DNA from 4 places in the Nonomuraea sp. NPDC049625 genome. Region 3 is predicted to be linked to each of the others. Evidence: riboswitches for the same ligand, from Rfam matches in the RefSeq annotation. Region 3 holds a riboswitch; each other region holds the start of a gene.

Region 1 (3,035 bases), on a different contig from region 3:
CCTCCCAGCAGTCCGTCGAGCCGCAGTACATCGGCGTCGCCTCCGCGAACCTGACCTTCTTCCGCCAGATCGGCGGCTCCGTGGCGCTGGCCGTCGGCGGCACCCTCTACACCTCGACGGTCACGGCGGAGGCGCCCGTGCACGGCCTGGCCGCCGCGCACGCCTCCGCCGCGGCGGCGGTCATCCCGTCACTGGGGGTGGCGGGGGCGCTGCTCGCCCTGATCGCGCTGGTGGCGATGCCGGCCAGGCGGCTGGAGGTGCCCGCCACGCCGCAGAACAGGGTTGAGGCCAGTTTCGCGTCATAAGCGGCGCCATGCGAAGCTGTGATAGTCCCCAACACCATGGAGGTCCTCATGGCGGAAACACCGGAGCCGGAAGTCAGCGAGACTCCCGAGGACGAGATGAAGCGCAAGTTCCGCGAGGCGCTGGAGCGCAAGCGTAACCAGCACGCGGACTCGGGCGCGGGTGGCAAGGGCGGCGACCCATCGAAGATCCACGGGGCGCACGGTCCGGCTGCGAGTAAAAGATCGTTCAGGCGCAAGAGCGGCGGCTGAGGCCGGGAATTTCAAGGGGGTACGGCCATGCCGTGCCCCCTTTCTCTATGCCGGAGGCAGGTAGATCTTTACACCGATTCATGACGAACTGTTTGTGTTTGTCCGGAATACGTGGTTAGAGTGATGCCCACTTACCAGCCGGTGGCGTGGACCACACAAGGGAACCAGCCGGCTGGCGCCTAATCCCGATCACTCGGGAGCCGGGGACCCACCTCCCTGGGGTGAATCCGACCTTGTGTCGGTAGGGCAACTCCACCGCCCGAACCCGTCAGCTAACCCGGTAGGCGAGATGGAGAGGACATATGCAGAACTTGAATGATCACGTAGAACACCCATACGGCGTGATGACGGCCGCCCTCTGAGCGGTCCCTTCTCCAGGCTCGTTTCGCGCTCCGCGTAGCTTTCCCCCTGTCAGGTGCTTTGCCCTGCTACGCCCTTTTTCAGCGAGCGCAATCCCCCTGCCCCCTCGCGAAGGACTGTACTTTCATGTCTGCACGTTCTGGTTTGCGTACCCTCGCTCTGCTCACCGCCTCCACCGTCGGCGCGCTCACCATCGCCGGCACCGCGGCCCACGCCGACTCCAACACGGACGAGAAGGTCCTGCTCAAGGGCTCGACCACCGCTTCGTACTTCTGGGACGACTCCTCCGGCCGCGCCGGGGACACCGGTCTGCCCGCCGGTGGCAAGCCCATGCAGAAAGGTCTGGCCGCCAGCCCGAGCTGGCCGCTCATGACCGAGGGATACGTGATTCACGACGGCAAGAAGCTGCCCTTCTTCGTCGGCGACCGCGGCCCGGGCGTGCCCTCCAACAACGGCGTCATGCTCGACCTGGACGGCAAGACGTTCGCGGAGCTGACCGGCGGCTCGTTCAACATGGAGACGCTCGGCGTCGACGGCGTCGGCGGCCAGGGCCACATCAAGGTCGACTACGTCATCACCAAGTGGGGCAACGGTCCCGGCAAGAAGAACTACCCGGTCCCGTTCTCGACCGGCGCCTGGTCCGAGCGTGACAACAACCCGGCCGAGCCCCCGGCGGCCGGTGCGGCCGTGCCGGCGCCGGCGCGCGAGGCCGGAGAGTGGAGCGCCAGCACGGGCGCCGTCGTCGCCAGCGCCGTGGCCGCGGTGGGCGGCGGCGTGGTGCTCGCCAGCGACCGCGTCCGCAATCTTCTCAAGGGCTGAACTTTACGGACCTGGACCAGAATGTCATTCTGGTCCTCGTGACCACCCGCGTAGCCGCGAACGGCATCGAAATCGCCTACGAGAGCTTCGGCTCGCACGAGGGGCGCCCCCTGCTCCTCATCATGGGGCTCGGCGCGCAGCTCATCCACTGGGATGAAGGGCTCTGCGCGCTGCTGGCGGACCAGGGACACCACGTCGTACGGTTCGACAACCGCGACGCCGGTCTCTCCACACACTTCCACGACAAGGGCGTTCCCGCGATGGGGGCGCCCTCGCCGTATCTGCTGGACGACCTGGCCGACGACTCGGCGGGACTCATGGACGCGCTGGGCTGGCCGGCCGCCCACGTGGTCGGAGCGTCGATGGGCGGCATGATCGCCCAGGCGCTGGCCATCCGCCACCCGGACCGGGTGCTGACCCTGACCTCGATCATGTCCACCCCCGGCCCCTCGGCGGCCCCGCCCACCGAGGCCGCGCTCGCCACCCTCATGGCCGCGCCCCCCGCCGACCGCGAAGCGGTCCAGGCCCAGGCGGTGCTGACCTGGTCGGTCATCGGCTCGCCCGGATACGAGCTGGACCGCGAGCGGATCACCCTGCTGGCCGGACTCGCGTTCGACCGCTGCTTCGACCCCGGCGGGACGGCCCGGCAGCTCGCCGCCATCATGGCCTCGGGCGACCGCACGGCAGGGCTCGCCGGGGTGCGGGTGCCCACGCTGGTGCTGCACGGGGAGGCGGACCAGCTCGTCCCGGTCGCGGGCGGCCAGGCCACGGCCGCGGCCGTCCCGGGCGCCCGGCTGGTGACCTACCCGGGCATGGGCCACGACCTGCCGCGCCCGCTCTGGCCGTCCGTCGTGGCCGAGATCAGCAAGCTCACCGCTCCCTAGCCGAAGTGGGCACGGGTCTCCGCGAACGCCTGGTCCGTGCCCTCCAGCGCCCTGGCCACGTCGGCCTCCGTGTGCGCGGCCGACATGAACCAGTTGTGCCACGGGTGCAGGTAGACCCCGTGCCGCAGGCAGGCGTCGCTCCACCACATCGCGACGGAGAGGTCGGCGTCCCCGTCGAAGCTGAGCCACGGGATCGTGACGGGTCCCGTCTGGTTCACCACGAACCCGTGGGACTTGGCCTGCGCGTAAAGCCCTTCGCGGAGCTGCGTGCCCGCGCGTTCCATGGCGCCGATGCCGTCCGTGTCGCGCAGCGTCTCGATGGTCGCCTTGGCCGCCGCCATGGCGACCGCCGAGAACCAGAACGACCCCGTCGAGTACAGCGTCTGCGCCGGTCCGCGCAGCGCGTCCGTGCCGGTGA
Region 2 (3,035 bases), on a different contig from region 3:
CGGACCAGGCCGAGCAGGGACATGGTCGAGGGTGAGACGGAGCGCAGGCGCAGCTGATCGTCCGACAGGCCCGCGCATTTGACGGCGAGGGTGCCGCGGTGCCATTCGAGCCAGTTGTTCAGCGTGGTCCGCTCGTCGCCGGTGAGAGCGGGCGGGATTCGGGTGTCAGTCATGATGTCCGACCTTATCCAGCTCAGTACATCGAGATGTGGACGTGGTCGTAGTGGTTCTCGGTGACGCTGCCGCGGTCCGACATGGCCCGCCAGCCCGAGCCCATGTTGATGCGCTGCTTCCAGATCACGTACTTGACGCCGAGCTTGCCCTTGTTCTTGAGCGCCCAGTCCGCGATCCGGTCGCCCAGGGCGTTGTTGATGGCCGCGGGCATCGTTCCGCCGGTGCTCATCATGAAGTCGCAGGCGCGCCCGAGCGGGTGCTCGCCGCTGGAGCCCGAGCGGAAGCAGCCCACCGTGTACGGCAGCTTGAAGTTCTTGGCCAGCTCCGCCTTCATCAGCCGCGTACGGGCCGTGATGTTGTCCGAGCCCGAGGGCAGTTCCGGTGCCCAGCTCCCGTCGGACTTGCGGCCGGGACCGAGCGGCACGAGGTCCTGGAGCTTCTTCCTGATGTCGTCGATGATGTCCTCGGCCTCGGAGCGCTGTTCGGTCACGTCCTTGGCGTCCACGCCGATCTGGGTGGCCAGCGCGGCGGCCTCGTCGGAGGCCTTCTTCTTGTCGTCGCGGGCCTTGGCCACCCCCTGGACCAGAGCCTGCTGCTCGGCCGTCAGCTGTTCGAGCAGGGCGGCGCCGCCGCCGTTCTGGACCATCAGGACGGAGGGCAGCGACGGGTCGTGGTTCTGGTAGCGCATCCTGGCGAGGTCGCCGACCCGCTGCTCGGCGGCGGCCAGCGTCTTCTCCGCGGCCGCCAGCCGCTCCTTGGCCGCCTTGGCGGCGGCCTGCGCCTTGGCCAGCTCGACGCGCTTGAGGTTGTACTTCTCGATGAGCTTGTCGATCTTGCTGTTGAGCTGCTTGAGCTGGGCGCGGAGCTCGGCCTCCGACGGCTTGGGGGCCGCCGAGGCCGCGGTCGCCGGCAGGAGGGCGACGGCTGCGGCGGTGACGAGGCCGATGGCAAGAGTCGCGGGGGACGGAGCCGCCACGTGGATGTTCCTCTCCCTCTGCCGGCCGGGTTAGCTGACGGGTTCGGGCTGGGAGCTGCGTGCCCTACCACCGAAGTGGATTCACCCCAGGTGCGGATGGGTCCCCGGCTCCCGGGCGACTCGCCCGGGATTAGGCGTGTGCCTGCTGTTACGGCCAGGCACAAAAGGGATGTTAGTGGTAGATCACGAGTAACGCGACCCCCATTAGAAATCTAATAGTGATCTACCTGTGATCGAAGCATCCGGGCGGCCTCCTCCGGCAGCACGTCGTTCACGAACGCCCCCATCGCGGACTCCGACCCGGCCAGGTACTTGAGCTTGCCCGGCGCCCGCCTGATGCTGAACAGCTCCAGGTGCAGGTAGCCGAGCTCGCGGTCCTGCCGCACGGGCGCCTGGTGCCAGGCCGAGATGTACGGCATCACCACGCCGAACAGGTCATCGAAGGCCCGCAGCACCGAGGTGTACAGGGGTGCGAACGCCGACCGCTCCTCCTCCGTCAGCGCGGCCAGATCGGGCACCTGCCGGTGCGGGTAGATGTGCACCTCGTACGGCCACCGCGCGGCGGCCGGCACGAACGCCGTCCACAGCTCGTTGGAGGCCACCACGCGCGTCCCCGCGGCCCGCTCGGCGGCCAGCACGTCGGCGAACAGGTTCCCCTTCGAGTAGCGCCTGGCGGCGGCGAGCTGGAGCCTGGTCCTGGGCGTGACGTACGGGTAGGCGTAGATCTGGCCGTGCGGGTGGGCCAGCGTGATGCCGATCTCCTCGCCCCGGTTCTCGAAGCAGAACACCTGCTCCACGCCCTCGATCCCGGACAGCTCGGCCGTCCGGTCGGCCCACGCCTCCATGACCAGCTCCACCTGGCCGTCGGAGAGCTGGGAGAACGACGACGAATGCTCAGAGGTGAAGCAGACCACCTCGCACCGCCCCACTCCCGGCCGGACCTCACTCAGGCCCCCCGCGTCTGTATAAGTCCCGAAATTGGTGGAGAAGGAGGGGAATCGGTTCTCGAACACCACCACGTCGTAGTCGTACGCCGGGATCTCCGACGAGCGCGTTTCCGACGACGGGCACAGCGGGCACTCGCTCGCCGAACCGGTCGGCTGGAACGTGCGCGTCTGCCGGTGCCCCGCCATCGCGATCCACTCCTCGGTCAGCGGGTCGTAGCGCAGCTCGGAGGCCACCGGCCGGGGGTCGAGCACCCGCCGGTCGATCGCGCTCCGGTCGGCGTCGTCCCGCTGATCGAAGTAGATCAGCTCACGGCCGTCGGCCAGATGGGTGATGGTGCGCTTCACGAGCCCTCCGCGATGATCAGTTCTCCGGCCCGTTCGGCCAGCTCCATGCGTGCGTCCTCAGGCAGCCCCGCATCGCTGACGACCACGTCGGCCTCGGTCAGCTCGGCGATGGTGCTGATGCCGACCGTGTTCCACTTCGTGTGGTCGGCGGGGATGACCAGCCGGTTGGCGGCCGCCACCAGCTCCCTGTCGGTCTCCGATTCCAGCAGGTTGGGGGTGGTGAACCCGGCCCGCACGCTCATCCCGTGCACGCCGAGGAACAGCGTGTCCACGTGCAGGCGGCGGATCGCGGCCACGGCCACCGGGCCCACCAGCGCGTCGGACGGCGTGCGCACGCCGCCGGTCAGCACGACCGTGCGGTCGGAACGCGGGTTGCGGTGGAAGACCTCGGCGACGGGGATCGAATTGGTGATCACTGTCAGCTCGGGGACGGCGATCAGGTGGCGGGCCAGCGCCCACGTGGTGGTGCCCGCCGAGAGCGCCACGGCCGTGCCCGGCCGGACGAGGCCGGCCGCGCGGCGCGCGATGGCCTCCTTCTCCTGCTGCTGGCGGGCCGACTTGGCGGTGAAGCCCGGCTCCTCGGTGGAGCCGGG
Region 3 (3,035 bases):
GAAGAAGGCGTGGGGCAGGCCGTACGCGAAAGTGAGCTGCCGCGCCGGAAGCTGTTCGTGACCACCAAGCTGTGGAACGCCGACCACGGCCGCGCGGAGGCGGCCTTCGACGAGTCCCTGGCCCGGCTCGGCCTCGACTACATCGACCTTTTCCTCATCCACTGGCCGGTGCCGCAGCAGGACAAGTACGTGCAGGCGTGGAAGGCGATCGAGAAGATCTACCATGACGGGCGCGCCAAGGCCATCGGCACCTCCAACTTCGGCATCGCCCACCTCACCCGCCTCATGAACGAGACCGACCTCGTGCCCTCCATCAACCAGATCGAGCTGCACCCGTACCTCCAGCAGCGCGAGCTGCGCGCCTTCCACGAGGCCAACGGCATCCTCACCGAGGCGTGGAGCCCGCTCGGCCAGGGCCAGGGCCTGCTGAACGACCCCGCGCTGGCCAAGCTGTCGGACAAGTGCGGCAAGACGCCCGCGCAGATCGTGCTCCGCTGGCACCTGCAGCTCGGCCACGTCGCGATCCCCAAGTCGGTCACCCCGGCGCGCATCGCCGAGAACATCGGCGTCTTCGACTTCATCCTCGACGCCGAGGACATGGCCGCCATCGGCGCGATGAACAGGGGACAGCGGATCGGACCCGACCCCGACACGTTCAACATGACCTGACTCGTCTACGATCTCCCGCGTGCGGGATTTTGCGTGGGGCATAGCGGCGACAGGGAATATTGCGCGGACCGTCGGGGCGGCCATCGCGGCCGAACCGGGCATGCGGGTGGCCGCCGTCGGATCGAGGAACCTGGGGCGGGCGCAGGCGCTGGCCGCCACGCTGGGGGCGGAGTCCGCGTACGACTCCTATGAGCGGCTCTGCGCCGACCCGGCCGTGGACGCGATCTACGTGGCGACGCCGCACGCCCAGCACCTGGAGGTGGCCGAGGTCGCCATCGCCGCGGGCAAGGCCGTGCTGTGCGAGAAGCCGCTGGCCGCCACCGTGGACGACGCGGAGAAGATGGTACGCCTGGCGCGCGAGGCGGGCGTGTTCCTGATGGAAGCGATGTGGATGCGGTTCAACCCGCTCGTCCAGAAGATCGCGGCCGACGAGCGCTTCGGCGACCTCCGCTCGGTGCACGCCTCGTTCGGCTTCGCCAAGTCCTACGACCCGGAGCACCGGCTGTGGGCGCCGGAGCTCGGCGGCGGGGCGCTCCTGGACCTGGGGATCTACCCGTTCGGGCTGGCCCAGCTGATCCTCGGCATGCCCTCCGACCTGCGGATCACCGGCACTCTGGCGCCCAACGGCGTCGACGCGGAGGCCGGCGGCGTGCTGCTCTACCCCGGTGGCAGGAAGGCTCTCGTGGAGACTTCGTTGCTCGGGAATTACCCGAACCATGCCAGTGTTGTAGGAACTCAGATGCGGGCGGACCTCCAGGCACCGTTCTGGGCCACGCCGCGGATTCTGCTCTCCGGGCCCTCCATGGAGCCGGAGGAGTACATCCTCGATCCGGCGGACAACGGGTACGCCGGGGAGCTCCGCGAGGTCCGGGCCGCGACGGCCGAAGGCAGGACCGAAAGTTCGATCATGCCGCTCGACGAATCCCTTGCCATGATGGGGCTTCTGGCCGAGGCTCGCAGGCAGGTCGCCTAGCTGGGCCTTTATCGATTTGTAACGCTCTTGCCTTATGCATTACGTTTGAGGCATTCTTGAGACATACGTCCGGTTTGTCCGGACTTGTCCGACCATCGCAAGACACATCACAGGAACGTCCTGTGACCGCTGAATCCGCCCTCGGGCGGAACCGGGGACCCACGTCCTTTGGGGTGAATCGGCACTTCGGTGCCGTAGGGCAGCTTCCACGTCCGAACCCGTCAGCTAACCCGGTAAGCGGCATGGAAGCAAGGAGTAAACCCCCTCGATGGCCAACATCCGCTTTACCTCCGCTGCGAAGACCAACATCGCCCGCGCCCTTCTCGGCGCCACCATCCTCGGGACCGCGTTCGGCGCCCACATGACCAGCGCCACCGCAGCGGACAAGCAGCCGATCGACACCGTCGCCGGCACCGCCACCGTCGCCGACCACGCCGAGCGCTCGCGCGAGGCCAAGGCCGGCGTCACCGCCGGCGAGGTCTTGGCCCTCGCCAAGTCCCAGGTCGGCATCACCGAGAACGCGGCCGGCGGCGGCACCAAGTTCCAGCGCTGGTACGCCAACTCGCAGCGCGCCGCGGAGACCATCGCCCGTGACGGCGGCAGCCGCGCCGACTACCTGAACGCAGCCTGGTGCGCGATGTTCGTCTCCTGGGTGGGCGACCAGACCGGCGCCCGCTCGCAGATCGGCTGGGACGCCTGGACCGTCGCCCACGCCAAGTGGTTCCAGGCCAACCACCGCTTCGGCACCGAGGCCAAGCCCGGCGCCATCGTGTACTTCTCGTGGAGCGGCAGCAAGGACCTCAACGACATCAAGCACGTCGGGTTCGTCGAGAAGGACAACGGCGACGGCACCATCTCGACCGTCGAGGGCAACACCGGCAACGGCAAGGTCGAGGAGCGCGTCCGTCCCAAGTCCCAGGTCGTCGGCTACGGCTACCCCCAGTACCGTTCCTGACCGGACTGTCCCCCTCCAGGCTGGACTTCCCCCAGGCGCCTACTGACCGGACTCCCCCAGGCACCTCCTGGCCGGCCTTCCCCCAGCGCCGAACGAGCGCGCGTCCCGCAACGGGACGCGCGCTCGTCGCGTTTCACCCCCGGCGAGTGCGGCGGCGTGCCGAGCGGAACCCGGCGACCGGTGCCGTTCGGCCGTCGCGTTTCACCCCCGCGAGTGCGGCGGCCCGTCACCGGGGAAGACCCGAGGCGAACCGCCCGCGACCTCGCCAAGGAGCCGCCCACCATGCCAGCCGCGCGCAGACGCCCCGGAAGGCTGGTCCGGAATGGACTGCGACGGGTCGCCGACGGGCTCTTCCCGCGCGGCGCCAACCCGCACGGCGTCCTGCCCGCCCTGCTGATCCTCCTGGCCTTCGTCACCGGCCTCGTCGACGCCGTCAGC
Region 4 (3,035 bases), on a different contig from region 3:
CGGAGAAGCGCCGGACCAGGGTGTTCTGCGTGGTGCCGCGTACCGTGCCGATCAGGGTGAAGATCTGTCCGTGCGCCAGGCGCAGCCATTTGACGTACGTCTTGTCATAGGCGGATCCGGACCTGCCGGAAATATCCGTCATCCAGTCCTGCTGCTGAGGCGTGGGCTTCACCGGCAGCTTGACCTTCAGCTTGGCGGCCACGTCGCGAACCTGCCCGTCGAGCATGTCGTGCTGAGCCGCGATCTCCTTGCTGACCTGGCGGACGCGGGCGCTGTTGGCGCGCTGTATCGCGTCCTGGGCCATGGGCATCTCCCACAGGCTGGCGAGCCGGACCTTCTTGATGAGCTCCTGGTCGGCCTCGGACAGCGGTCCCCACTTGGTCTGCCGGGTGCGGGCCTCCGGCTCGTCCTCCACGGGTTGGACGGTGGGCGCGTCGGTCGGTCCGGTCTCGACGGCGGTCGGCTCGGTGCTGAGGCCGGCGGTCGGCTCGGTGCTCAGGCCGGCGGTGTCAGAGACGGGCGTCGGCGTGTAGCCGGCGCAGGCAGTCAGAGTGCAGAGGGCGGCAATGCCGCAACTGATGAGAGCGCGACGGCTGTCGAGGAGTCGCATACGCCGTCATCCCCTTCCGGTCCCTTGGACGCGGCCTTCGTGAGTGGCGCCGGTCACTGAGGGATACGCGGGAGGGTGCGGGAGTGTTCATGGCATTGTGCAAGATTTGCATTGGGCAAGACTGCCGGGGTCCGCTGAGCCGTTGTCCGAGGCGGCCTTCACCGGTGCCATCCGTGACCGGCGTCCACCGCGAGCTCCTCCGGGCCGAGAGGAGCACGCGGGGCGGCGTCCACCCGATCGCGGTGCGGACCCGCCGTGTGGGCTCAGGCCGTGGGACGGCCCAGGCCGCGCAACTGGTCGGCGGTCAGCGCGGAGACGTTCTGGTCGACAGGGACCTCGGAGTACTGGTGGATGGCCCAGGACTTCCAGTCGGCAGGCGGGGTGATGGCCCCCTTGGCCTTGCTGTAGTGGGCGACCCACAGCGGGTACTCGGACAGGCCCTTGCCGTACTTGTTGGCGAAGTTCCAGCCGCTGTAGAACATCGGGGTGATCCCCGTCTTGTCCTTCACGTACGACAGCCACGTCTTGGCCCAGGCGTTGACCTCGGCGACGGATCTGCCGTTCGCGGTCTCCAGGTCAAGGACCAGCAGGTCGCCGGCCTTGGCGGGCTGCGAGTTCACCACGGACAGGAAGTGCTCGGCCTCCGCGATGGGATTGTTGCGGGGATGGCCATAGTGGTACGCCCCGCGCACGATGCCCTTCTTGCCCAGCTCGCGCCAGTGCCTGGCGAATGAGGCGTCGCGGAAGGACGTGCCTTCTGTGGCTTTGATGATGCCGAACTTGGCCGGGCTGGCATTCCAGTCGTACAGGGGCTCGTAATTGGAGATGTCCAGGCCGTAGATGAGGGCTCCGGCTCCATGACGAGTCGCCTGCACCGGGCTCTGCTCGGTGGGCGATGCGAATGCGAAGGTGGTGATGGCGGCGGTTGCGGCGAGGATCGCGACGGCGACGGCGAAGCTGAGGTATTTGGTGAGGAGATCGCGGTGATTCTTGAGGATGTAGGCGATTGTGGCAAGCCGGGGCTTGGACATGAGGCATTGACTCCTTGCTTCCATACCGCCTACCGGGTTAGCTGACGGGTTCGGGCCTGGAAGTGCCCTACCTGGCGCAGCCTGGGCTGGCGTCCGATTCACCCCAAGAACGTGGGTCCCCGGTTCCGCGAGGCGCGGATTCGGCGGCCGGACGCTGTCCCCGAAGGGCTTCTTCGGGCAGCGCGCGGTCCGGTCAACGAAGCGGCAACGATGCGGCGAAAGAGCGCCACATCCGTGCCGCAACTAGGCAAAAGATAGACATATATCCATAGATGGTGCAAGTAGTGCAAATCCGATTCGCGGGTGTCGGCGACCGGGCGGCGCTGAAATGCCGTGCCTGTAGGGATTCTGGTGCTTGGCAAAGAATCGGGGGAGTCGCTTCCGGGCCTTTTTATGATCTCGGCACGGGTGGGGCAGGCCATTCATGCGTTGCCATTGTGACCAAACGCCGTTCTATGGGTAATCGTGACTCCAGCCATCGTTTGACGTCCGCGGCGCCGTCGGGCACGCGGGAGCCGGGCAGGTGGGCGGGCTCCAACTCTCCGGGGGTCCGCACGTCGATCGGCCCCGGCGGGTCACGGGATCCTGGCGGGTCACCGGATCCCGGTGCGTCGCCGGATCGCGGCAGGCGTCCTGGTGTCGCCGGGGCCGAGGGTGGTCAAGAGGGGGCCTCGTCGGGGGTGGTGATGGGCAGGCCGGCGTCGGCGGCCCGGGAGTAGGCGTCGTCGATGTGGACCACCTGGCGGCCGCCGCGGGCCAGCAGGCTCGCGGCCGCCGCGGCCCGGTAGCCGGTGCCGCAGTGCACCCACACCGTTCCCTCCGGCACCTCGGCCAGGCGCTCCGGCAGTTCGGGCAGTGGGATGTGCACGGCGCCGGCCACGTGACCGGCCCGCCATTCGTTGCCCATCCGCACGTCCAGGACGGTCGGGCCACCGGCCGGTTCGCCCGCACGAGCGGGGGTCTGTTCACCCGTACGAGCGGCGGTCTCTTCGCCCGCACGGGCGGTGGCCCGTTCTCCCGCACGGGCGGTGGCCCGTTCTCCCGCGCGGGCGGTGGCCAGGTCGGCGAAGGTCGCGGTGGCCAGCTCGGCGATCAGGCCCGGGTCGTGTCCGGCCCACTGTTCGACGGTGCCGGTCGAGGCGGCGGCCGGGCGGTCTATGCCGATGCGGGCCAGCTCGCGCTGGGCGGCGGCGACCTGTTCGGCCGACTCGCCGAGCAGCGTGAGGGGCGTGCCCCACGGGGCCAGCCAGCCCAGCCAGGTCGCCATCGGCCCGTCCAGGCCGAAGCTGAGCGTGCCGGCCAGGTGCCGGTCCGCGAACGCCTTGCGTGAGCGCAGATCCACCACCCATTCGCCAGCCCGCAGGCGAGCCAGCAGCTCAGCGCTGTCGGCCGGC

Evidence for each region. A riboswitch is a leader RNA that binds a small molecule or an ion and turns the genes downstream of it on or off. The one in region 3 is predicted to bind cyclic di-AMP.
Region 1: another riboswitch for cyclic di-AMP. It lies ahead of AB0J87_RS54270 (hypothetical protein); the one in region 3 lies ahead of AB0J87_RS11170 (CHAP domain-containing protein).
Region 2: another riboswitch for cyclic di-AMP. It lies ahead of AB0J87_RS52120 (hypothetical protein); the one in region 3 lies ahead of AB0J87_RS11170 (CHAP domain-containing protein).
Region 4: another riboswitch for cyclic di-AMP. It lies ahead of AB0J87_RS41100 (GH25 family lysozyme); the one in region 3 lies ahead of AB0J87_RS11170 (CHAP domain-containing protein).

Annotation. Positions count from the first base shown of each region.
Region 1 is NZ_JBFAOQ010000021.1:53,590-56,624, forward strand. Features, by position in the region: gene AB0J87_RS54260 (MDR family MFS transporter) at 1-305, shown strand, start outside; gene AB0J87_RS54265 (DUF5302 domain-containing protein) at 354-554, shown strand; cyclic di-AMP (ydaO/yuaA leader) riboswitch at 721-856, shown strand; partial or broken gene AB0J87_RS54270 (hypothetical protein) at 1,245-1,520, shown strand; gene AB0J87_RS54275 (alpha/beta fold hydrolase) at 1,772-2,617, shown strand; gene AB0J87_RS54280 (aminotransferase class III-fold pyridoxal phosphate-dependent enzyme) at 2,614-3,035, opposite strand, start outside.
Region 2 is NZ_JBFAOQ010000019.1:9,623-12,657, forward strand. Features, by position in the region: gene AB0J87_RS52115 (DinB family protein) at 1-173, opposite strand, end outside; gene AB0J87_RS52120 (hypothetical protein) at 194-1,150, opposite strand; cyclic di-AMP (ydaO/yuaA leader) riboswitch at 1,156-1,297, opposite strand; gene galT (galactose-1-phosphate uridylyltransferase) at 1,363-2,442, opposite strand; gene AB0J87_RS52130 (DeoR/GlpR family DNA-binding transcription regulator) at 2,439-3,035, opposite strand, start outside.
Region 3 is NZ_JBFAOQ010000002.1:810,504-813,538, reverse strand. Features, by position in the region: gene AB0J87_RS11180 (aldo/keto reductase) at 1-669, shown strand, start outside; gene AB0J87_RS11175 (Gfo/Idh/MocA family oxidoreductase) at 689-1,642, shown strand; cyclic di-AMP (ydaO/yuaA leader) riboswitch at 1,760-1,897, shown strand; gene AB0J87_RS11170 (CHAP domain-containing protein) at 1,911-2,597, shown strand; gene AB0J87_RS11165 (YoaK family protein) at 2,880-3,035, shown strand, end outside.
Region 4 is NZ_JBFAOQ010000012.1:110,747-113,781, forward strand. Features, by position in the region: gene AB0J87_RS41095 (DUF4142 domain-containing protein) at 1-610, opposite strand, end outside; gene AB0J87_RS41100 (GH25 family lysozyme) at 874-1,641, opposite strand; cyclic di-AMP (ydaO/yuaA leader) riboswitch at 1,653-1,797, opposite strand; gene AB0J87_RS41105 (MBL fold metallo-hydrolase) at 2,300-3,035, opposite strand, start outside.